DNA from 4 places in the Nonomuraea fastidiosa genome. Region 1 is predicted to be linked to each of the others. Evidence: riboswitches for the same ligand, from Rfam matches in the RefSeq annotation. Region 1 holds a riboswitch; each other region holds the start of a gene.
The links. Region 1 has a riboswitch for thiamine pyrophosphate ahead of ACFMQL_RS27470 (FAD-dependent oxidoreductase). Riboswitches for the same ligand answer to the same signal wherever they lie in the genome.
Positions count from the first base shown of each region.

Region 2: it holds a riboswitch for thiamine pyrophosphate, as region 1 does, so the genes downstream of both, thiC (phosphomethylpyrimidine synthase ThiC) here and ACFMQL_RS27470 (FAD-dependent oxidoreductase) in region 1, are expected to answer to the same signal.
Region 3: it holds a riboswitch for thiamine pyrophosphate, as region 1 does, so the genes downstream of both, thiD (bifunctional hydroxymethylpyrimidine kinase/phosphomethylpyrimidine kinase) here and ACFMQL_RS27470 (FAD-dependent oxidoreductase) in region 1, are expected to answer to the same signal.
Region 4: it holds a riboswitch for thiamine pyrophosphate, as region 1 does, so the genes downstream of both, ACFMQL_RS14310 (cytosine permease) here and ACFMQL_RS27470 (FAD-dependent oxidoreductase) in region 1, are expected to answer to the same signal.

Region 1 is NZ_CP170570.1:5,949,766-5,955,442, forward strand. Features, by position in the region: gene ACFMQL_RS27460 (thiazole synthase) at 1-182, opposite strand, end outside; gene thiS (sulfur carrier protein ThiS) at 175-375, opposite strand; gene ACFMQL_RS27470 (FAD-dependent oxidoreductase) at 372-1,691, opposite strand; TPP riboswitch at 1,679-1,795, opposite strand; gene ACFMQL_RS27475 (NAD(P)/FAD-dependent oxidoreductase) at 1,860-3,029, shown strand; gene ACFMQL_RS27480 (Rv2175c family DNA-binding protein) at 3,060-3,434, shown strand; gene thiE (thiamine phosphate synthase) at 3,412-4,059, shown strand; gene ACFMQL_RS27490 (polyprenyl synthetase family protein) at 4,345-5,412, opposite strand; partial or broken gene metF (methylenetetrahydrofolate reductase [NAD(P)H]) at 5,560-5,677, shown strand, end outside.
Region 2 is NZ_CP170570.1:4,453,565-4,459,241, forward strand. Features, by position in the region: gene ACFMQL_RS20775 (cellulose binding domain-containing protein) at 1-936, opposite strand, end outside; gene ACFMQL_RS20780 (universal stress protein) at 1,105-1,971, opposite strand; gene ACFMQL_RS20785 (hypothetical protein) at 1,982-2,332, opposite strand; TPP riboswitch at 2,424-2,536, shown strand; gene thiC (phosphomethylpyrimidine synthase ThiC) at 2,529-4,073, shown strand; gene ACFMQL_RS20795 (hypothetical protein) at 4,227-4,571, shown strand; gene ACFMQL_RS20800 (SDR family oxidoreductase) at 4,568-5,419, opposite strand; gene ACFMQL_RS20805 (glycine betaine ABC transporter substrate-binding protein) at 5,460-5,677, opposite strand, start outside.
Region 3 is NZ_CP170570.1:3,638,595-3,644,271, forward strand. Features, by position in the region: gene ACFMQL_RS16755 (carbon starvation CstA family protein) at 1-517, shown strand, start outside; gene tenA (thiaminase II) at 521-1,195, opposite strand; gene thiD (bifunctional hydroxymethylpyrimidine kinase/phosphomethylpyrimidine kinase) at 1,233-2,042, opposite strand; TPP riboswitch at 2,030-2,125, opposite strand; gene ACFMQL_RS16770 (DNA polymerase domain-containing protein) at 2,183-3,124, shown strand; gene ACFMQL_RS16775 (hypothetical protein) at 3,193-3,798, opposite strand; gene ACFMQL_RS16780 (hypothetical protein) at 3,985-4,575, shown strand; gene ACFMQL_RS16785 (hypothetical protein) at 4,729-5,010, shown strand; gene ACFMQL_RS16790 (hypothetical protein) at 4,982-5,677, opposite strand, start outside.
Region 4 is NZ_CP170570.1:3,128,080-3,133,756, reverse strand. Features, by position in the region: gene ACFMQL_RS14320 (PAS domain S-box protein) at 1-703, opposite strand, end outside; gene ACFMQL_RS14315 (methylated-DNA--[protein]-cysteine S-methyltransferase) at 784-1,353, shown strand; gene ACFMQL_RS14310 (cytosine permease) at 1,322-2,659, opposite strand; TPP riboswitch at 2,649-2,765, opposite strand; gene ACFMQL_RS14305 (rhodanese-like domain-containing protein) at 2,819-3,142, opposite strand; gene ACFMQL_RS14300 (DNA-formamidopyrimidine glycosylase family protein) at 3,191-4,069, opposite strand; gene ACFMQL_RS14295 (LCP family protein) at 4,337-5,440, opposite strand.

The sequences.
Region 1 (5,677 bases):
TTGCGCAGCACGTCCAGCACGGAGCCGCGCGCCGACGGGTCGAGCCGGCGCATCGCCACCGTGGTCAGCTCGGTGCCGGACGCGGCCAGCGCCTGGTCCAGCACCTCCAGCGAGGGCGCGCCACCGGTGCCCATGATGAGCCGGGAGGAGAACTTCTCACCGGCGATGATCAGCTCATCCACCTTGCACCGCCGTCAGCACCTCCACGCGGTCACGGTCGCTGAGCGCCGTCGTCTCCCAGGCGCTGCGGGTGACCACCTCGTCGTTCACGGCCACGGCCACGCCGGTGGTGGCCGTCGTCAGCGTCCGTACGGCCTCCGCCACGGTGGTGCCGTCGGCCACCTCGCGCTCAGACCCGTTAATGGTGACAATCATGAAATTTCCTGAAACCTCCCTGGCGAGCACAGGGTCGCCAGCTCGCTCTCCTCGCCCATCAGGATGGCCGCCGTCAGCGGGGCCATCAGCACCCCGCCGCGGTGGTGCCCGGTCGCGTACGTCAGCCCCGGGGTCCTCGCCGGGCCGATCACCGGAAGGTTGTCGGGGGTGCCCGGCCGCAGGCCCGCCACCACGTCGGCGACCTCCATCTCGGTGACGCCGGGCACCAGCTCCCTGGCGTCGCGCAGCAGCTCGTACAGGCCGCCCGCGGTCACCGTCGTGTCGAAGCCCAGCTCCTCCTGCGTGGCCCCCACCACCAGCTCGCCGTCGCCCCGGGGGACGAGGTAGACCGGCGAGCCGTGGACGGTGCCGCGTACGCAGTGGGTGAGCAGCGGCTGCGGCGAGCGCAGGCGCATGATCTGGCCCTTGACCGGACGCACCGGCACGTCGGCCAGCTCACCGCTCCACGCCCCGGCCGCCAGCACCACCCGGTCGGCCGCCAGCACGTCCCCGTCCGCCCACGCACCGTCCGCCTCACCGGCCCCGGCGACGTCAAAGGCCCGCTCGGCACCGTCACCGGCGGCCCGTTCGCCGGCATCGGCGGGGTACGGCGCGGCAGGTGGTCCGCCGACGTGGTGAGCCCCGAGACGCAGGCCGGTCGCCGGTGCGCCGGTGGGCTTCGACAGGCGTACGCCCGTGACGGCGCCGTTCGTACGGACCAGCTCGCTGACGCGCGCCCGCACCAGCGGAACGCCGCGTCGCTCCAGGGCGGTCAGCAGCGCCGCCGTCACCCGCCGCGGGTTCACCCAGGCGTCGCCGGGCGCGAGCAGCCCGCCGCGCACGGAGGGGGCCAGCATCGGCTCCAGGCGGCGGCACTCGCGCCCGGTCAGCCGTTCGACCGGCAGGTCCAGCTTCTCCATGAACGCGGCCAGCTCGTCCAGCATCGCCATGTCGTCGGAGCCGAACGCGACGTCCAGCGTCCCCTCGGCCCGCAGATCCAGCCCGCCCGCGCCAAGCCCCGAACGGGGGCCGCGGGCCAAGGCACCGGCGGCGGAGACCTCGCCGGCGGGGAGTCCGGCGTCCTCGGCCAGCTCGGCGGCGAAGGCGGGCCAGCGGCTCAGCGCCGCCATGCCCAGCCGCAGCAGCGGCGCCTCGGTGTAGGTGACCTCGCTCACCGGCGCCAGCATCCCGGCGGCCGCGTGGGAGGCCCCGGTGGCGGGCGCGGGATCGACCACGGTGACCGGCCGTCCCTCGCACGCGAGCCGCCAGGCCACGGACAGCCCGACGACCCCGCCGCCCACGATCACGTCCATCATGCGCTCCCTTCGCCGGCATGATCCGGATCAGGTGTCTTGCGGTCGAAGGCCCGTCACAGCCTTCCTCTCAGCCCGGTCACGGCCGGACTCCCGCGCGTCTTACCGCCCACAGCCTACGACCTCGGTACGGGGCGCACGCACCGGCCCCTTATGGTCGCCGTTATGGTCATGAGCGTGAACCATGTCGTGGTGGTGGGAGCGGGTCTCGCGGGTGTGCGTACGGTGGAGGCCCTGCGCGGGCGCGGCTTCGACGGCCGCATCACGCTGCTGGGCCAGGAGCGCCATCGCCCCTACGATCGCCCGCCGCTGTCGAAGGCGGTGCTGAAGGGCGACGCCGACACCAGCTTCATCGACACCGACCTCGACGCGCTCCAGATCGACTTCCGGCCGGGCGTCGCGGCCACGTCGCTGCGCGCGGGCGTCGTGGAGACCACCGAGGGCGAGCTGCCCTACGACGGCCTGGTCATCGCCACCGGCGCCGACCCGATCAGGTTGCCAGGCGACGGCCCGCAGCACGTCCTGCGCACGCTCGACGACGCTCACGAGCTGCGGGTGATGCTCGTACCCGGAGCGCGGGTCACGGTCATCGGCGCGGGCTGGATCGGCGCGGAGGTCGCCACCGCGGCCCGGCGCGCGGGCTGCGCGGTCACGGTCATCGAGGCGGCGCAGACGCCGCTCGCCGCCGCCGTCGGCACGGAGCTCGGTGGCCGCACGATCCCCTGGTACGAGGGCATCGACCTGCGGCTCGGCACCATGGTCGAGTCGGTCGAGGAGGGCGGCGTCCGCCTGGTGGGCGGCGAGTTCGTCGAGTCCCACGTGGTCGTCACCGGCATCGGCGTGCGCCCGGCCGTCGAGTGGCTCGCCAACGCCGACATCGACCTGCACAACGGCGTCGTCACCGACGAGCACCTGCGCACCTCGCTGCCCGGCGTGGTCGCGGTGGGCGACTGCGCCGCGTGGTGGTCGCGCCGCTGGGGCACCCGCCTCAGGGTCGAGCACTGGGACACCGCGCTCAACGCCCCCGACGTCGCCGCCGCGACGCTCATGGGGGAGGAGGCGGTCTACGACCCGGTGCCGTACTTCTGGTCGGAGCAGTTCGGCCACATGCTCCAGTACGCCGGACACCACACCGAGGCCGACCGCCTCGTGTACCGGGGCGAGCCCGAGGGCAAGTGGTCGGCCGTCTGGCTCACCGACGGCGACACGCTCGCCGCGGTGCTCGCCGTGGACCGGCCGCGCGATCTCGTACAGGGCCGGCGCATCATCGAAGCGGGCCATCGACTGGACGCGGAACGCCTGGTAGATCCACAAGTGCCCCTACGAGATTGTGTTGTTTGAGCAAGCACGCCATGTGGTAGTTGTGGTTTCGTGACGCTTTCTGTTGCACAGATCGACCGGGAGACCGAGCAGCTCGTCGACGAGTGGCTCACCCTCCCCGAAGTGGCCCAGCGCCTCGAGCTTCCGATCGGCCGGGCCAAGCAACTCCTCAAGGACCACAAGCTGCTCGGCGTGCGCCGCGGCAGCGGCGGGCCGCAGGTGCCCGCGAAGTTCCTCGACGGAAAGGACGTGATGAAGGGCCTGCCCGGCACGCTCACCGTGCTGCAGGACGCCGGTTACGACGACGTCGAGGCGCTTCGCTGGCTCTTCACCCCAGACGACTCGCTGCCGGGGTCGCCCATCGAGGCGATCAGGGCAGGGCGTCACACCGAGGTCAAGCGGCGTGCCCAAGCCCTCGCTTTCTGAGGCCCGCCTCTACCTCTGCACAGACGGCCGCCGCGACCGCGGCGATCTGGCGGAGTTCCTCGACGCCGTGCTGGCGGGCGGTGTGGACATCATCCAGCTGCGGGAGAAGGGTCTCGAGGCGCGCGAAGAACTCGCGCTGCTCGAAGTCTTCCGCGACGCCTGCGACCGGCACGGAAAACTGCTCGCTGTCAACGACCGGGCGGACGTCGCCTACGCCGCCCGGCCCGACGTGCTCCACCTGGGGCAGGACGACCTTCCTGTGACGGTCGCGCGAGAGATACTCGGCGACGACATCGTCATCGGACGGTCCACCCACTCCGCAGCCGAGGCGTCCGCCGCGGCCGTGGAAGAGGGCGTCGACTACTTCTGCTGCGGCCCGATCTGGCCGACCCCCACCAAGCCTGGGCGCCCCGCGCCGGGGCCGCCGCTGCTGCGGCACGCCGCCTCGCTCGGCACCTCGCGTCCTTGGTTCGGGATCGGCGGCATCGACCTGGGCAACCTCGACGAGGTGATGTCGTACGGCGTGAGCCGGGTGGTGGTCGTCCGCGCCATCACCGAAGCCGACGACCCAGGGGCGGCCGCGGCCGAGTTCGCCAAGCGGCTGGCCGCCGGGCCGGCCCGCTGAAACCTCCGAGGCGCCCGCGCTCCCCGCACGGGCGCCTCCCGTCCTTCCCCGGCCCTCCGGGGTCTTTTCCCGGCCTTCCGCAACTCCTCGGCGGTCTTTCCCGGGCCCCTGCGACTCCTCGCGGCCCTTCACGTCCTTCCGCGCCTTTCGCCGGCCCCGACCGCCTTTCCCCGCCCCGTCCGTGACGAGGCTCCGGAGCGTCCGTGACACGGCGGCGCGTGCCGTCCGTGGCACGGGAGCGCTCCCGCTACGAGGCGGCGGTGTCCGTGACGAGGCGGCGCGCGGTCAGGTCTTGCGGGACGTCGCCGCGATCGCCAGCTCGGTCAGCGCCGCACGGGCCTCCGGCGTGACCGGCGCCGCTTCGAGCGCGGTCAGCGCCTGGCCGAGATAGTCGGAGATCAGGTCCTCGCACTCCTGCAGCGCCCCGCTGTCCTCGATGATCGTGCGCAGCTCCGCCACGCCCCGCGCGTCCAGCTCGGGGTCCCCGAGCAGCCGGCGTACGGTGGCGGCCCCGGCGGGGGAGGCGGCGGCGAGGGTGCGCGCCACCAGCATCGTGCGCTTGCCCTCGCGCAGGTCGTCACCGGCCGGCTTGCCCGTCTCCGCCGGGTCGCCGAAGACGCCCAGGATGTCGTCGCGGAGCTGGAAGGCGATGCCGACGCGCTGGCCGTACCCGGTGCACAGCTCGTCCATCCACGGCGTCAGCTCGCGGGCGGCGAGCACCAGGCCGAGCCGCAGCGGCTGCTCGACCGAGTACCTGCCGCTCTTGTAGAGCGCCACCCGCAGCGCCGAGTCGAACGTGTTCTCCCCGGTGGCCTGCTCCAGCAGGTCGAGGTACTGGCCGCACATCAGCTCGCTGCGCATGTGGTCGTGGAGGGGCTGCGCCGCCTCCAGCGCCTCGCGCGGCAGGCCGCAGGTGCGCCACATCTCGCCCGACCAGAGCAGCAGCAGGTTGCCCAGCAGGATCGCCGCGCCCTCGCCGAACTGCCCGGACGAGCCGTGCCAGCCCGCGCTCTCGTGCATCGCCTGGAAGCGGCGGTGCGCCGACGGCATGCCCCTGCGCAGGTCGCTTTTGTCCATCACGTCGTCGTGCACCAGCGCGCTGGCCTGCAGCAGCTCCAGCGAGGCGACGGCGGTGAACACGGCGGGCTCGTCGATGCCGCCCGCGCCGCGCCAGCCCCAGTAGCAGAACGCGGGCCGCAGCCGCTTGCCGCCCGACAGCAGCGCGTCGGCGGCCGTGCGCAACGGCTTGAACTCGGGCTCGCCCCCGGCGGGGAGCTTCTGTTCGACGAACTCCGCGAGCGCGCGCTCCACATGGGCGCGCAGGATCTCCATGCCGGCGGCGTCAGTGGTCATGCCTTGAGCGTAATGGCCGAAAGGGCGCGGTTCGATCTCGGAGGGGCCGCTCTGGCCGGTGCGACAGGAGTTCCACGGGGTAGCCTTATCGTCATGGCTCTTGGTCGACCCTCCGTCCGGCCCGATCGCGTTCCGACGGTCCGCGAAATGCTGGCCTCCGGCGCCAGGTCGTTCTCGTTCGAGTTCTTCCCCCGAAGACCGACGAGGGCGAGCGGCAGCTCTGGCGCGCGATCAGGGAGCTGGAGTCGCTGCGGCCGACGTTCGT
Region 2 (5,677 bases), 1.5 Mb from region 1:
CCACGCCGCGTTCCGCACGGTCACCGACGAGCCGTCCGCGCTCAGCGTGCCGCCCCAGAGCTGGGTGAGGTGCTGGCCATCGGCGTACGTCCAGGTCACCGTCCAGCCGGTCATCGGCTCGGCGCCGGTGTTGGTGACGGTGACCTCGCCCTGGAAGCCGCCCTGCCACTGACCTGTCGTCTTGTACGTGGCCGTGCAGTCACCGTCGGGCACGGTGGGCGTGTCGGTGGGGGTCGGGGTGCCGGACAGCGCCTCGACCAGGGCCGGATACCACTTGTCGGCCATCTTCTGGTCGCCGGCGGCGTTCGGGTGCACCCCGTCGTAGGTGTCGGTGGCGGTGTCGAAGCCCGTCCACTGGTCGACCACGGTGATCGGCGACTGGTCGGTGGTCGTCGCGGCGGCCCAGGCGGGGATGGCGTCGTTGAGCGCCACGGCGCGCTGGGCGCAGTCGGGGCAGGTGGCCGGGTTCATCGGAATGATCTTGGCGACGAGGATCCGCATGTTGGGGTTGCTCGCCCGCATCTGGTTCACCAGCGTGGTGAACGCGCTGATGATCGTCGCGGGCGGGATGTTGCTCCACACGTCGTTGGTGCCGAAGTGCATGAGCACGATGTCGGGGCGCGTGGCCGAGAGCCAGCCGGGCAGCAGGTTCTGGTTCGCCACGTTGGTGGCGAGGTAGCCGCCGTGTCCCTCGTTGTCGCCGTCGTGCTCGACCCCGCAGCCCTGCGGCGGCAGCGTGCCGACGAAGTCGATGTTGGTGTGGCCGGTGCTCAGCAGCCGGTTCCACAGCAGGGCGCGCCAGCAGCCGGGGGAGCCGGTGATCGAGTCGCCGAGCGGCATGATCCGTACGGCCGCGGCGTCGGCCGGCGTCGTCGCGAACAGCACGGCCGCGATCACGGCCACCATCCCGGCCAGCACGGCACCGATCTTGCGCATGGTCCGCTCTCCCGTCGTCAACCTGCGCGCAGATCGTAAATTTCGCCTATGGGTGCGGAAAAGGGAATGATCGGCTCACCCGGGGCGACCTGGGGAGACGCATGTAACTTTCACGTTTGCGTGCGCGGGCCGGGCCCGCTCGGGGCGGGGGCCGCGCGGGGTAAGGCGTCAGACCGGTGCTCCGGGCTGCGACGCCGTGTCGGGGGCGCGGACCACCGCGAGCGGGCAGGGCGCATGGTGCAGCATGGCCTGGCTGATCGACCCGAGCAGCATGCCCGCGAGCTGCCCCCGCCCGCGCGAGCCCACCACCAGCAGCTCGGCGCCGGCCGCCGCCTCCTTCAGCACCTCGACAGGATGCCCGTGCACCACCTCGGCGGTCACCTCCACGCCGGGATGTTCGGCGCGCAACGGGACGAGCGCGCTCTGCAACGCCAGCAGGTGACCCTGTTCGCTGTCGTCGTCGGCGGGTTCGAAGCCGCCCGGCTGGGGCCAGGCCCACGCCTGCACGACCCGCAGCCGCGCCCCGCGCAGCTCGGCCTCGGCGAAGGCGAACTCCAGCGCCTTGCCCGCGCGGGCGGACAGGTCGGTGCCCACCACCACCTCGCCGGGCGTGGCGGCGCGGTCGCGGATGAGGACGACGTTCGTCTCGGCGTGCGCGACGACCCCGTACGCGACGGAGCCCACGAGCAGCCCGCGCACGCCGCCGAGGCCGCGGCTGCCGACGACCAGCAGCTCGGCTTCGGCGGACGCCTTGACCAGCGCCGCGCGGGGATCGCCGGGGAGCAGGACGGTCTCCACGCGGACCTGGGGCCGCTCGCGCAGCGCGCGGTCCTTGGCGGAGGTCAGCACGGACTGCGCGTTCTCGCGCATCCACCGCGCGACCTCGGCGTACCGGACGGAGGTGCCCTCCTCACACACCCACGCGGGCACGACGTGGGCGACGGTCAGCGGCACCTGGCGCAGCGCGGCCTCGGTGGCGGCCCAGCCGGCCGCCTCAAGGCCGGGGCGGGAGCCGTCCACACCAACGATGATCACGCTCGGCTCCTCAGGACTGGACGTAGCATTCCACCTCGGCGCGCCGGAACGACAGCCCCTTGGCTTCGGAGTCGCGGACGCAGGCCCGCTCGGCGGCGCTGAGCTTGAGCGTGCCGCAGACGGTCACGCCGGCGTAGGTGCGGCAGTCGAGGGTGGGGTCGGTACGGCCGACGCGGTAAAGCTCTCTGACGTTCGCGCGGCACTTGGCCTTGCCGGTATCGGAGTAGCGGCACTGGGCCATCAGGATGTCGTACTGCTCCTGGCTGACCTCGTGCTGTTGCATGCCGTCCCCGGCGGCGGCGGTGGCGCCGGATGCGGCCATCACGACGAGTAGTCCTGCGACAGCGGCGATTCTCATCATGTTTCCCCTGATGGGGTCCGTACCGCTGAGAAGTGCCCCCAAACCTTTTCGGGTGGGTTTGGGACCTTGGCGGGGGTGGGTACGATCAGCGCCGTCCGAACGCGGGAGCCCGGTGGAGACCGGGCTGAGAGGACGGCTGCGAGCCGCCGACCGCCAGAACCTGCTCCGGGTAATGCCGGCGAAGGGAGTTTGCGCGATGAGCGACGCGCGCTTTTCCAAGATCTACTGCGGTGAACTCCGGGTCCCGATGCGCCAGGTGCGCCTGTCGAACGACAAGACGGTCACCCTGTACGACACCTCGGGCCCGTACACCGACCCCTCCTACGAGCCCGATTTGCGCCGGGGCCTGCCGCGCCGCCGGGCGGAGTGGATCGAGGAGCGGCGGGCGGCCGGCCATCCGGTCACCCAGGTCGCCTGCGCCCGCCGGGGCCTGGTGACCAAGGAGATGGAGTTCGTGGCGGTACGCGAGGGCGTCTCGCCGGAGTTCGTCCGCGAGGAGGTGGCCGCGGGCCGGGCCATCATCCCCGCGAACGTCAACCACCCCGAGTCCGAACCCATGATCATCGGGCGTAACTTCCTCGTGAAGATCAACGCCAACATCGGCAACTCGGCGGTCACCTCCTCCATCGAGGAGGAGGTGGAGAAGATGACGTGGGCCACCCGCTGGGGCGCCGACACGATCATGGACCTGTCCACCGGCGCGGACATCCACGAGACCCGCGAGTGGATCCTGCGCAACTCCCCGGTCCCGGTCGGCACCGTGCCGATCTACCAGGCGCTGGAGAAGGTCAAGGGCCGCCCTGAGGAGCTGTCGTGGGAGGTCTTCCGCGACACCCTGATCGAGCAGTGCGAGCAGGGCGTGGACTACGTGACCGTGCACGCGGGCGTGCGGCTCGCGCACGTGCCGCTCACCGTGGGCCGCAAGACCGGCATCGTCTCGCGCGGGGGCTCGATCATGGCCGCCTGGTGCCTGGCGCACCACCGCGAGAGCTTCCTGTACGAGAACTTCGCCGAGATGTGCGAGATCCTGGCCCGCTACGACGTGTCGTTCTCGCTCGGCGACGGCCTGCGGCCCGGCTCGATCGCCGACGCCAACGACGAGGCCCAGTTCGCCGAACTGCGCACGCTGGGCGAGCTGACCAAGATCGCGCGCGAGCACGACGTCCAGGTGATGATCGAGGGCCCGGGCCACGTGCCCATGCACAAGATCAAGGAGAACGTCGACCTCCAGCGCGAGCTGTGCGACGACGCGCCGTTCTACACGCTCGGCCCGCTCGTCACCGACATCGCGCCCGGCTACGACCACATCACCTCGGGCATCGGCGCCGCCATGATCGGCTGGTACGGCACGGCCATGCTCTGTTACGTCACCCCCAAGGAGCACCTCGGCCTGCCGGACAAGGACGACGTGAAGACCGGCGTCATCACGTATAAGATCGCCGCCCATGCCGCCGACCTGGCCAAGGGCCATCCGAAGGCGCAGGAGTGGGACGACGCGCTGTCGGACGCGCGCTTCGAGTTCCGCTGGGAGGACCAGTTCGACCTGTCGCTCGACCCCGACACGGCCCGCTCGTTCCACGACGAGACGCTGCCCGCCGCCCCCGCCAAGACCGCGCACTTCTGCTCGATGTGCGGGCCGAAGTTCTGCTCGATGCGGATCAGCCACGACATCAGGCAGGCCGGTTACGCGGCGAAGGCGGCCGAGTTCCGCCGCCTCGGAGGCACGATCTACGTGGAGTGACACATTGTCCAATTGTCCAGAGCCTGTCCAAAACCGCAGGTCTGGACAAAGTTCGCGGGATATCCGGCCCATTCGATGGCACGGTGAGGAGCGAGCCCGGCAGCGGGGTGCCGCCGGGCGTTCCTCACACCACCGGAAAAAGGGGGATTTCCTGTGTCCATCACTGCTCGTATGGCCGGCCTGCGCAAGCGCGCGGCGGTCGTCGCCGCCGCGTCCGCCGTCGCCGTGGGGCTCGGCGCCGGGCTCGGCGCCACGCCGGCCTCGGCGGGCGTCCACCGGGGGGTGGCCGGGTGCTTCGCCTGGTCATGGGGAGACGGGAACACGTCGGTGACCGTTTACTGGCACAACCGGTGCAAGACCAAGCACAAGATCACCATCAAGTACAGCCTGGGCTGGACGACCAAGACCTACTCGGCGAACGTCGCCGGGGACGGCAAGGGTCACAAGAAGTTCCAGACCGCCTCGATCGTGTCCATCAAGGACTCGGGCCGCGTCTAACCGGGGAGCGTCTCGCCGCCGATCGGGGCCAGCACCTCGCCCGTGTAGTACGAGGACAGCCGGTCGGAGGCGAAGAACACGTACGAGGGGGCGATCTCGTCCGGATGGGCGGGTCGCCCCATCGGCACCTGCTCGCCGAACTTCTCCACTTTCTCCTCCGGCATCGTGGCCGGGATGAGCGGCGTCCACACCGGTCCTGGAGCCACCGCGTTGACCCGGATGCCGCGCTCGACCAGGTTCTGGGCCATGGAGTAGGTGAACGCGTTGATCGCGCCCTTCGTGGCGGCGTAGTCGATGAGCGACTTGTTGCCGCGCAGGCCGTTGATCGACGAGGTGTTGATGATGGCCGCGCCCTCGCGCATGTGCGGGAGCGCGGCCTTCATCACGCGGTAGTAGCTGTGGATGTTGACGGCGAACGTGTGCTCCCACTGCTCGTCGTCCAGCTCCTCCAGGCCGCTCACCGGCTGCTGGTAGGCCACGTTGTTCACCAGCACGTCCAGGCCGCCCAGCTCGGAGACGGTCTGCTCGACGACCGAGACGCAGTGCGCGCGGTCGGCGAGGTCTCCGGGCAGCAGCACGCAGCGCCGCCCGGTCTCCTCGACCAGCTTGCGGGTGTGCGCGGCGTCCTCGTGCTCGCTCAGGTATGCGATCGCGACGTCCGCGCCCTCCTTGGCGAACGCCACGGCGACCGCCCTGCCGATGCCCGAGTCGCCGCCGGTGATGAGCGCCTTCTTGCCGGCGAGCAGGTCACGGCCGACGTAGTCGCGCATCTCGTCGCGCGGCTCCGGCGCCATCTCGCCGGTGCTGCCCGGGTAGGGCTGGTTCTGGGGTGGTGGTGTCTGTGACATGACCTGCGGGCTGCCCGCGGTCAGGTATGGCTAACGCCTCTCATCGGACGAATCCCTGTGACCTGAGCCAGTCGCGGGCCACCAGCACGGGCATGTCGCCGTCCACGTCCACCTGCGCGTTCAGGTCGCGCATGACGTCGTCGGTCAGCTTCGCGCTGATGGGCGCGAAGATCTTCGCGATCTCCGGGTGCGCGTCGAAGAGCTGCCGCCGCATCGTCACCGCCGCGTTGTACTGCGGGAAGAAGTGCCGGTCGTCCT
Region 3 (5,677 bases), 2.3 Mb from region 1:
CCCGCTCGGCGGCATCAACCAGCTCTTCCCGCTGTTCGGCATCGCCAACCAGCTCCTCGCCGCCGTCGCGCTCACCGTCGCCACCACGCTGCTGATCAAGAGCGGGCGGCTCAAGTGGGCCTGGGTGACGGCCGTCCCGCTGGCCTGGGACGCGGCCGTCACGCTCACCGCGAGCTGGCAGAAGGTGTTCTCGTCCGACCCCACGCTCGGCTTCTTCGCCCAGCGCGACCGCTACCAGCAGGCCCTCGACCAGGGCCAGCTCCTCGCGCCCGCCAAGTCGATGGACGCGATGCGGCAGATCGTCGTCAACTCGACCGTGGACGGCGTACTGGCCGCGCTCTTCGCCGTGCTGATCATCGTGGTCATCCTGGACGCCGCGCGCATCTGGATCACCGCGATCCGCTCGCCCGAGCCGCTGCCCACCACGGAGGCGCCGTTCGAGGAGTCGAAGATCGTCGCGCCGTCGGGGCTCATCGCCACCCGCGAGGAGAAGGAGCTGATGGCGAAATCAGGCTAGGTGTCAGGGTGCCAGCCACTCGGCGGTGGGCCAGCCCTCGCGCCGCCACGCGCTGTCCCAGAACATCCACTCGTAGGCCGCCGCCCGCCCGTACGCCTGCGCCATCGCCTCGCGGGTGTCCGGGGACGCGGCGGCGGCCAGCCGGTCGGTGATCGCCTTGGCCCGCTCGACGGAGGCGGCGAACTCCGGGTCGGAGTAGGTGGAGATCCACTTCGCGTACGGGTGCGCGGGGTCGTCGCCGGCCTTGGCGAGCAGCGCCGTACCGACGTCCTGGTAGATCCAGAAGCACGGCAGCACCGCCGCCGCGATCACCGGATACGGCTCCGACAGCGCCGTGGCCTGCAGGAACGACGAGTACGCCAGGCACGTCGGCGACGTCGCGATGCCCTTGGCGGCATCGCCCAGCTCGTCGATGTAGCCGGAGTGCAGCTCGCGCTCGGCGACCAGCGCGGTGTGCGCGCTCTGCGCCCAGAAGGCCGCATCGGCGGAGTCGCCGGCGCGCACGGAGGCGGCGGCCAGCGCCTTCGCGAACGCCTCCAGGTAGCGGGCGTCCTGCACCATGTAGAAGACGAAGGTGTCGCGGTCGAGTGAGCCGTCGCCGAGTGCCGTGACGAAGGGGTGCTCGTGGATGGCGCGCATCAGGTCGGACGTGCGCTGCCAGATGTCATCGCAGAACATCGCGTCTCTTTCGGAGGGGTCTGCCCGGCGGGGGCCGTTACCAGATGTTGTGGAAGTGGTGCACGGGGCCGTGGCCGTGGCCGACGCCCAGCGAGTCGGCGGCGCGCAGCGCCTCCGTGAGGTAGTCCTTCGCCGCTCGCACCGCGCTCGGCCAGTCGTCGTGCCGGGGCCGCAGCGCGGCGATCGCCGAGGAGAGCGTGCAGCCCGTGCCGTGGGTGTTCTTGGTGTGCACGCGCGGGGCGGACAGCTCGATCGTGCCCTCGGGGGTGGCCAGCACGTCGACGCAGGTGTCGCCGTCGAGGTGGCCGCCCTTGAGCAGCACCTGGCGGGCGCCGAGCGCGCGCAGCCTGGCCGCCTGCTCGTGCATCTCGGCCAGGCCGCTCGCCTGCGGCTCCTCCAGCAGGTCGGCCGCCTCGGGCAGGTTGGGGGTGATGAGGTCGGCGCGCGGCAGCAGCGTGCGGCGCAGCTCGCTCACCGCGTCGGCGGGCAGCAGCCGGTCGCCGCTCTTGGCGACCATGACGGGGTCGAGCACGACGTACTTGGGGCGGTAGGTGTCGAGCGCCGCCGCCACCGCCTTGATCAGGTCGGCGTCGCCCAGCATGCCGATCTTCACGGCGTCGGCGGGCACGTCGGTGAGCAGCGTGTCGAGCTGCTGGGTCACGAACTCGGCGGGCACCTCGTGGATGCCGGTCACGCCCGTGGTCGTCTGCGCCACCAGCGCGGTGATGACCGTCATGCCGTACGCGCCGAGCGCGGAGAAGGCCTTGAGGTCGGCTTGGATGCCGGCGCCGCCGCTCGGATCGGTGCCCGCGATGGTCAGAACTTTGGGTACGGCGTCAGCGGCCATGACGTCCCTTCGCTAGTGCGAACTAGATCAGGTTCGACGGGTGTGATCTCAGCCCGGCATTTCGGGCACCCCGCGTCAAACGTTCACTCTAACAGGCCGGGTCGTTGACCACACGTTCGAGTATCGGCATCGTGGGACGGGTGGCCGCTGACGAGACGCGCGACGGCGTCTCCCTGACGAACCTCGACCAGCCGCTCTTCGACGGCGCGGGCGCAACCAAGCGCGACCTGGTCGACTACCTCGACGCCGTCTCCGGCCGCATCATCCCGGTGCTGCGCGGCCGCCCGCTCTCCGTCATGCGGGTACGCCCGGGGCAGCAGCCGTTCATGCAGAAGAACCTGCCCAAGTACGCCCCGGACTGGGTGCGCTCGGTGCGGGTGTGGGCGGACTCCTCGCAGCGGCAGGTCACGTACGCGCTGTGCGACGACCGCAGGACGCTGCTGTGGTTCGCCAACCAGCGGGCCGTCGAATACCACCCGGCTCTGTACGCCGGCGATCATCCCACGCACATGGTGCTCGACCTCGACCCGCCCGAGGACTCCTTCGCCCTGGCGGTGCGGGGCGCGCACCTGGTCAGGCAGGCGCTGGCCGACTCCGGGCTGGCCGGGGCGGTGAAGACGAGCGGGGCCAAGGGCGTGCACGTCTTCGTGCCCGTCGCGCCGGGCACCGCGATGGACGACCTGGCCGCCGCCACCCGCGCGCTGGCCGCCCGCGCCGAGCGGCTGGACCCGGCGCTCGCCACCACCGCGTTCATCAGGGAGGACCGCGCGGGCAAGGTGTTCATCGACTCCACGCGGGCGGGCGGCGCCACGGTGGCCGCCGCCTACAGCCCGCGCATCCGCCCCGGCGTGCCCGTCTCGTACCCGGTGGCGTGGGACGACCTCGACGGCGTACGTCCCGGCGACTTCACCGTCCACAGCGCGATCGAACGGCTGGGCGGGGCCGACCCATGGGCCGAGCACATGCCGCCGCCGCAGCCGCTGCCCGCCGACCTCGTCGAGGAGGGGCACACGATCCCGGTGGCGCGGGTCCAGGCGATGCACGAGGGCAAGCGGCGCGCTCGCGCCCGCCGCGGGGAGTGACGCGCGAGGGCAAGCGGTGCGCTCACGCCCTCCGCGGGGAGTAGCGCTCAGCCGGTGGGGAGTAGTGCTCAGCCGGTGGTGACGCCCTCCCTGAGCGCGGCCGCCGCGGCTTCGGGATGATGGGCGAAGAACCTGACCGAGGTGACCTCGGCGCGGCGGCCAAGCGGGCGTACCACGGTGACCGGCTCGGCCAGCTCGACCGTCACGTTCGTCTGCGAGGAGACCGCCACGGTCAACCGGCCCTCATCGACGGTGATCATGCCGCCCTGGTGGTATGTCCGCCCGGTCCGCACCGCCGTCACCAGCTCGCGGGGCACCCGCAGGTCAAGGTAGACGCCGTACCGGATACGCAGCTCGTCCGCGGTGACGACGTGCGGCCTGGTCGCGCAGGCGGCGACCACCATGAGGACGTACAGCAGGCCGTACAGGTCGGCGATCAGCACCCCGTAACGCAGCCAGCCGGGCACGTCGAGGGCGGCGAGCAGCAGGTCCACGACCACGGTCTCGACCGCCATGGCGAACGCCATCAGGCCCATCATGAACGACTGCTCCTTGCCGTACGCGAGCGTCGTCGCTCCGTCCGGCACCCCGTGCCGCCGCCGCACGATCCACGCCGCGATGGCGGCGAGGCCCTTGAGCTCGAATCCGACGATGCGCAGCGCGGCTCTGACCATGCGCGTTCCTTCCTCCCGGCGGCTTCACCGCTCATGGGACACGTTGACGTCGCGTCAAGGTCAAGACCCGATCGGTATGGGTTGAACGCGGCCCGCGACCCCGGCGTACCCCCTGTCGGACCTGCGGCACCGGGGCCGGACCACCGGCGGTGCCGCCCGCGCTGATCGGCCACTACGGGGACGGCGATGGACTTTCAGGCATGGAGCGGCGGCCTGGCTCTGCGGCCGCGCGATTACCTGGGGACGGGCGAGCCGCTGGCCGCCGTCGTCAGGACGACCGGCCCGCTCACCGGCGAACGGCTGCACCTGTTCGCCCTCGGCACCGCCGCCACGCTGGCCAGGCTGCACCTCGGCGGCATCGCGGGGCTGCGGCTCAGCCCGGCGAACGTGCTCATCTCGCCGCAAGGTCAGGCGCTCTTCGCGCCGGGACCTCGGGACTGTCTGTTCCCCGCGCATGACGTGGGCGACTGGGCGGACGTGGTGGTGTTCGCGGCGACGGGGATGATGCCGGACGCGGGCGCCGACCTCGACCGGCTGCTGCCCCAGCTGCGCGCGGTGATCGACGCGTGCCGCCGCCCCGACCTCGGCGCCCGTCCGACGGCGGTGGACCTGGTGCGCATCCTGCTCGGGCGCACCGGCCCTGGTCGCGGTGGGTCGGTGCACGAGCTGCTGATGGAGGCCGAGCGGCGGACGGCGCCGTACGAGCAGGACGGGCATGAGCCGCCATCGCCGCCCCCGCCACCGCTGTGGCGCAGGCACCCGTACGGGCCGGGCTGACGATCGGCGTGCTGGACGGCTCGCTGGCGGGGCGCGCTCTCGGAGCGGGCCCATGGCTGACCTGCCGTACGGGTTCGGCGTCCGCGTGCCCGAACTCCTGGCACGCGTTCGACGCCGGGCGCGCCGGGCGTACCGGCGACCTGGCCCGGGCTGGTGGACGCCAGGATCGCGGCCGCACCCGGTCGGAACCCGAAGGAGAGTGAACTCGCCATGGCGGCAGGCACCCGTCACCTCAGCTTCCCGCAGGTGGAGAGCGGCGCGAACCGCCTCAACAAGGAGAAGGAGGACATCCAGACCCGGCTGACCCACCTCAAGGCCATGATCGACCAGCTCGTGAGCAGCGACTTCGTCACCGATCGCGCCTCAGGGGAATTCCAGCAGGATTACGACCGAACAATGGCGCCCGTCAGGTCATGCGGGGCTTGGAGGGCATGATCGAGTTCTTCAAGACGGCCATCGCCACGCACCCCGAACTCGACGCTTCATTGAGCGGCGGAGCGAGCGTTGGAACCGCGCCGAATTTCGGTTTCGGACAAGGGGAGGGCGGCGAAAGAAAAGCGTCAGTTGCCCGATCACCAATGGTCACCCCGAAAAAGTTCCAGGCCGCAAATTCTGCGGCCTGGGTGATCAGTTGGAGTTGCCGTGGCTGGGGTACATGACCTGCGGGGTCTCGGCACTGGTCAGGCGGCGGACGGTGATCGTGCCGGCGGATTTCCGGTCCTGCTGAATCTGTGGGGCAGGGGCGTTGTTCATGGCACTCCTTACCGGGCGGATCGGGGAAACAGCGGGGGCGACGGTATGATTCCCTTCGCTTCCCCCTTGATAACAGAAAATCCCCCGACGTGACAGAATGCCGCGCAAAAATCTGCGTTTCCTGATTGTGTCGGGAAATAGCGCGTGACGGGTGCGGGAACGCGGCGAGCCGGACGGGGCCCACTCGGCGCAACGCCCGCGCGCCGTCGAGGATCACCACGACCTCCTCGGCGAAGCGGCGCCCCCTCGCCTTGAGCCGCTCGGTGACCAGGTCCCTCAGCTCTTCGACACGTTCCGTCCTGGTCTGCGGGGTGATGCCCGCCAGGCAGGACACGGGACCGTCCACGTT
Region 4 (5,677 bases), 2.8 Mb from region 1:
GCGCCCACACCAGGTCGTCGAGCCCCTCGGACTGCAGCAGCACGGTCTTGCCGGTGCGTAAGAGCTTGTCCACCAGGCTCGTCCGCAGGTCGGTGGTGATGCCTCTGATCGCCTCGGGAAGCTGGTACGTGCTGACCAGCCGCAGCTTGTCACCCTCGATGAGGACGAACCCGCCCGCGTCCGCCCCGGTCAGCTCGGTCAGGCTGGCCGAGATGCGGTCGAGCACGGCGGGCAGCTCAAGCTCGGAGTTGATGTCGCCCACGACGTCGGTGAGCCGGGCGACCAGGCGGGCCCTGCGCGCCATGCGGTGCTCGGCCACCTCGTCGGCCCTGGCGGGGTGGTAGGCGCACACGTCGCCGGCCACGGCGCTGCCCAGGCGCAGGGCGCTGATGTCCACCCGCAGGTCGAGCACCCGGCCGTCGGCGTGCAGGCGCTTGGTGCGCAGCGAGACGGGCTCTCCCGTGCGTACGCGCTCGAGCACCGCGTTGTGCTCGGCGGTCAGCTCCTCAGGCACGATCGGCGCGCGGCGTCCGAGCAGCTCGTCGGCGCTCCAGCCGAACATGCGCTCGGCGGCGGCGTTCCACACCAGGACGCTCTGGTCGCGGTCGAGCGCCACGATGGCGTTGGGCGAGCTGGCGAGCGCCGCACGAGCGATCTCATCGTCACTACCGGCCCATTCGTCCCCCACCACTCCATAGTGCATGTGGCGCGGTGGGTGCGTCGGGCGATCCGTCCGATACGCTGCGGTCACGGTGATTCCCGGCAGGTGGGAGGGTGAGGGGTATGTCGAGCAACGATCTCGATGCCCTGTTGCGAGTGACCTCCAGCACCTATCGGGGCGAGACCCCACCCGACATCGCGTTCGGCACCTACGACGGCGCGGTGGGCAGGCTGGTGCTGGCGGTGACCGCCAAGGGCATCGTGGCGTGCAGCTATGAGGCGGAGAACGACGTGTTCGAGCGGGTCACGCGGCATCTGGGCCAGTTCATCGGGCCCGACTCGCGCCGGCTCGACCCGGTGCGCAGGGAGCTCGACGCGTACTTCTCCGGGCGGCTGCGCGCGTTCGCCACGCCGGTGGACCTGACCCTGGCCACGCCATTCGCGCGTACGGTGCTGCAGAAGACCATGGCGGTCCCCTACGGCACCACCACGACGATCGAGCGGATCGGGGAGAGCATCGGCAGGCCGCGCGCGCTGCGGGCGATCGGCAACGCGCTGGCCTCCAACCCCGTCTGCGTGATCGTGCCCTGCCACCGGGTGCTGCGCGAGGACGGCGAGCTCGGCGACTACCCGGGCGGCGCGGCGGCCAAGCAGCATCTGCTCAACGTCGAGCGGCGCGCGATCGCTGGATGAGCCCGATGAGCAGCGTGATCAGGGCGGCCACCAAGGCGCCGCCCAGCGCGCCGTTCATCCACGGCTCCCGTACGAAGCCGAGCGCGTCGCGCACACCGGCCCACCAGCCGTCCCACGCGGGGAAGGTCGGCGTCGAGGTGGTCAGCCAGTACGCGGCGAAGCCCAGCGCCCACGGCACCAGCATCGACCAGCGCGAGGGGGCGTCCTCGGCGGTGTTCCAGCCCTCGCCGCGGCGCAGCACGAAGTAGTCGACCGCGAGCACCGCGAACATCGGCACGAACACGGCGCCGATCACGCCGAGGAACACGCCGTAGGAGTTCACGTCCGCGAACAGCGCGATCACGATCGTGACCACGCCGATGGCGGTCGACAGGATGCGCCGGTCCACCCGCGGCATGAGGTTCTGCAGCGACATCGTGGTGGAGTAGACGTTGGCGAACGACTGGTCGGTCTCGCGCAGCACGAGGATGCCGAAGAACAGCGCGCCGAGCGGCACCGCGACGAACGGGTTGAACACCGTCGTCTGGTCGGCCAGCACGCCGTCCGCGCCCGCCAGCGCCACCGCGTAGACGCCCAGCCCCAAGCAGGCCACCTGGGCCAGCGTGTAGCCGCCGACCACGCCGGTGAACGCGGCCCGGCCCGAGCGCGAGTGCCGGGCGAAGTCGGCCGCCATCGGCACCCACGACACCGACAGCGCGATCACGTAGTCCACGGCGGCGGGGAAGGCCGTCCAGCTCCCGCCCTCGGGCGACGGGGCCTCGCGCAGGAAGAACACCGTGAACCAGATCATCGCCACGATCACGCCGACCGTGACGTAGCGGCGCAGCAGCCGGATCGAGCCGAGCGGCCAGATGGTCAGCGCCGCCGTCAGCACGCCCGCCACGATCACCCACACCTGGTACGGAACCGCCGGGAAGATCGCGCCCGCGCCCTTGGCGATCACCCAGAGCTCGAAGGCGCCCCAGCCGATCATCTGGATGATGTTCAGCACCGTGGGCACGTAGGAGATCCGGGCGCCGAACAGCCCGCGCAGCAGCACCATCGCGGGCTTGCCCGTCCGCGTGCCGGGGACGGCCGACAGGCCCACCATGGCGGTGCCGATGAGGCTGCCCACCACGGTGGCGATCAGCGCCGCCGCCAGCGTCAGCGGGGCGTTGCCCAGCGGATCGAGCAGCAGCAGGGCTCCGGAGAAGCCGAGCAGGCTGACCCCGAGATTGGCCCAGAGCGCGCCCTGATCGAGCACGCCCAGGGTCTTGGGGGCCTCTCCATCAAGGGTCAGCGGCACTTCTTCGACGCCGTGCGACATCGCACACTCCCTACGCCGGCATTACCCGGACAGGTTCAGGCGGTCGGCAGCGGATGGTTGTGCTGCCCTCTCAGCCCGGCGACCCCGAGCTCCCGCGACGATCTGTAGTTTGCGCCCCAATGATGCCTCAATGGCGACTAATTCGCCATAGTGGGCGACTTATGCCACAAAAGGCTCCTGTCCCGTCTCGCTGACCATCGGCCGCCGCGCCGCCTCCCACGACTGCATGCCGCCGCCGACGTTGACCGCCTCGCGCCCGAGCTGGTTGAGCCAGGCCGCGACCTGCAGGGAACGGCCGCCCACCCGGCACACGACGTAGATCGTGCGGTCGTCGGGGACCTCGTCCACGCGCCCCTGGATCTGCGTCATCGGGATGTGAACGGCCTGCGGCGCGTGGCCCGCCAGCCATTCCTCCTGCTCGCGGACGTCGAGCAGGTAAGCGTCTGCGGGTACGGCACTGGCCTCGATCTCAGGAACGGTCATGACTCCATCATGGCCTGCGCGAGGCGGTGCACCCGCCGCCTGTCCCGCCTACTTGAGCAGGCGGGACAGGCGGCGGTCGGCCAGCGGTTTGCCGCCGGTCTGGCAGGTCGGGCAGTACTGCAGCGAGGAGTCGGCGAACGACACCTCCCTGATCGTGTCGCCGCACACGTCGCAGGACTGCCCCGTACGGTTGTGCACCCGCAGCCCCGACTTCTTCTCCGCCTTGAGGTCCTTGGCCGCAAGGCCGCGAGCCCGCTCGACCGCGTCGCGCAGCGTCGTCACGATGGCCTCGTGCAGGTCGGCGATCTGCGCGTCGGTCAGCGTGGCGGCGATCTTGAACGGCGACATCTTCGCCGCGTGCAGCACCTCGTCGGAGTAGGCGTTGCCGATGCCGGCGATCACCTTCTGGTCGCGCAGCAGGCCCTTGATCTGGGTGCGCTTGCCGCCGATGATGCGCTTGAGCGCCTCGACGGTGAACGACTCGGCGAGCGGGTCGGGGCCGAGGGCGGCGATGCCCGGCACATCGTCCGGATTTTTCGTGACATAGACGGCTAGGCGCTTCTGCGTCCCCGCTTCCGTCAGCTCGAACCCCGGCGCCAGGCCCTCCTCGTCGGGCGCCAGCCGCACGCGTACGGCCAGCGGCCCCTTGCCGGGCCGCACCGGCTTCGCGCCCGACAGGTCGTCGCGCCAGCGCAGCCACCCCGCGCGCGCCAGGTGGATGACCAGGTGCAGCCCGTCGCAGTCGAGGTCGAGGAACTTGCCGTGCCTGGCCACGCCGGTCACGGTCAGCCCGTTGAGCGCGGTGACCGGCGGATCGAACGTCTTCAGCGCCTGGATGGCCACCACATCGACCCCCGCGATCGCGCGGCCCACCGCCCGCTCGCGCAGAAAGTGAGTGAGGGACTCCACCTCGGGAAGTTCGGGCATGCCCCCAGCGTACGTCCCGCCCGGGGCTGTCCCCGGCACGCGCGGAAAACCGTCGGTCCACGTGGTGGGGACCTTGACGCCGTACGGCTGCCCCGGCACGCGCGGAAAACCGAAGAGACCACACGGCCCTCCGGCCCCGGAACCTGAGCACGGCACCCCGGGCTTCGGCGGTTGAGGGCGGCGCCCTGAGTCCGGGACCTGAGCGCGGCGCCCTCAGCCCCGAAGCCCGGACGGGGGTGCCCGGGGTCCCGGACCTGAGCGAGGTGGTCAGTTGGAGTCGACGACGTCCTTCGGCACCGGCCGGTCTTCCTTGATCGCGTTGAACAACGCCAGCGCCTTGGGCCGGTCCCACTTCACCGCCGCGCCGCTGGGCACGGTCTCGTTGCCCCCGAACGGCACCACCGTGGTCACCGGGCTGTCGCCCATGGCCAGCCCGAGCGAGAGCATGTCGAACGCGCCCGTGCCCGTGTCGACCTCGACCGCGTCGGTGGCGCTGGCCGCCAGCGGGATCGCGGTGAACGGGTTGAACAGCACCCCGGGGCTCGCGGCCTTCTTCACGACCGCGCTGAGGAACTGCCGCTGCCGCTTGGTGCGCTCGTAGTCGGGTAGCGCGCCGCCCTTGCGGGTGCGCACGTAGCCGAGCGCCTGCGCGCCGTTGAGCGTCTGCACGCCCTTCTTCAGCTTGAGCCCGGCCTTGGGGTCGTTGACGGCGGCCCGTACGTTGATCTCGACCCCGCCGACGGCGTCGACGATGTCGACGAACCCGGCGAAACCGATCTCCATGTAGTTGTCGATGTGCACGCCGGTGGCGTTCTCGATGGTGCGCACCAGCAGCTTGGGCCCGCCGAAGGCGTAGGCCGCGTTGAGCTTGTCGCGCCCCCTGCCGGGGATGGTGACGGCGGAGTCGCGCGGCAGGCTGACCAGCGTGGGCGGGTCGTCGGTCTCGGGGATGTGCAGCAGCATCATCGAGTCCGTACGCTGCCCCGCGGCCCGCCCGGTCGCCAGCTTCTTGCGCTGGGCGGCGGTCAGGCCCTTGCGGCTGTCGGACCCGACGAGCAGCCAGTTGGTGCCCGGCGTGTCGGCGGGCCGTCCCTCGTAGTCGTCCAGCACCCCCTCGATGCCCGTCAACCGCGAGTCGATCCAGAAGTACATCCCGATGCCGGCGATCAACAGCACCACAAGCAAACCGGCGATGATCGCCAAAACGGTCTTGCCGGAGAACCGCGGGCGCGGCACCAGCCCCCAGGGCCGCCGCTCGTCGGAGCCGGAACGCGACCTGAGCGGCCTGATCGGGCTCCTGCCCGACCGCTCACGCCCGTAAATCCGCGAGGACGCCCTGCGCGGCTCGTCCTCGGCGGGACCGGGAGGCACGGGGGCGGGAAGCTTCTGTGTGGGCGCCCCTCCGGGCGGAATGCGCCCTCCAGGCGGAGTCGGCCCACCAGGCGGAGTAGGCCCTGCGGGGGGTATCCGGTGCGCCGGCGCGCCCCCAGAGCGGAGACGGCCGTCACCGGGCCGTGGTGGCAGCGGGCGGCCGTCGCCTGGCGAGCGCATTGCCCGCGTCCGGTCGTCCTCAGACACTTCGCCTCTTCCCTTCACTTGTCATCAACG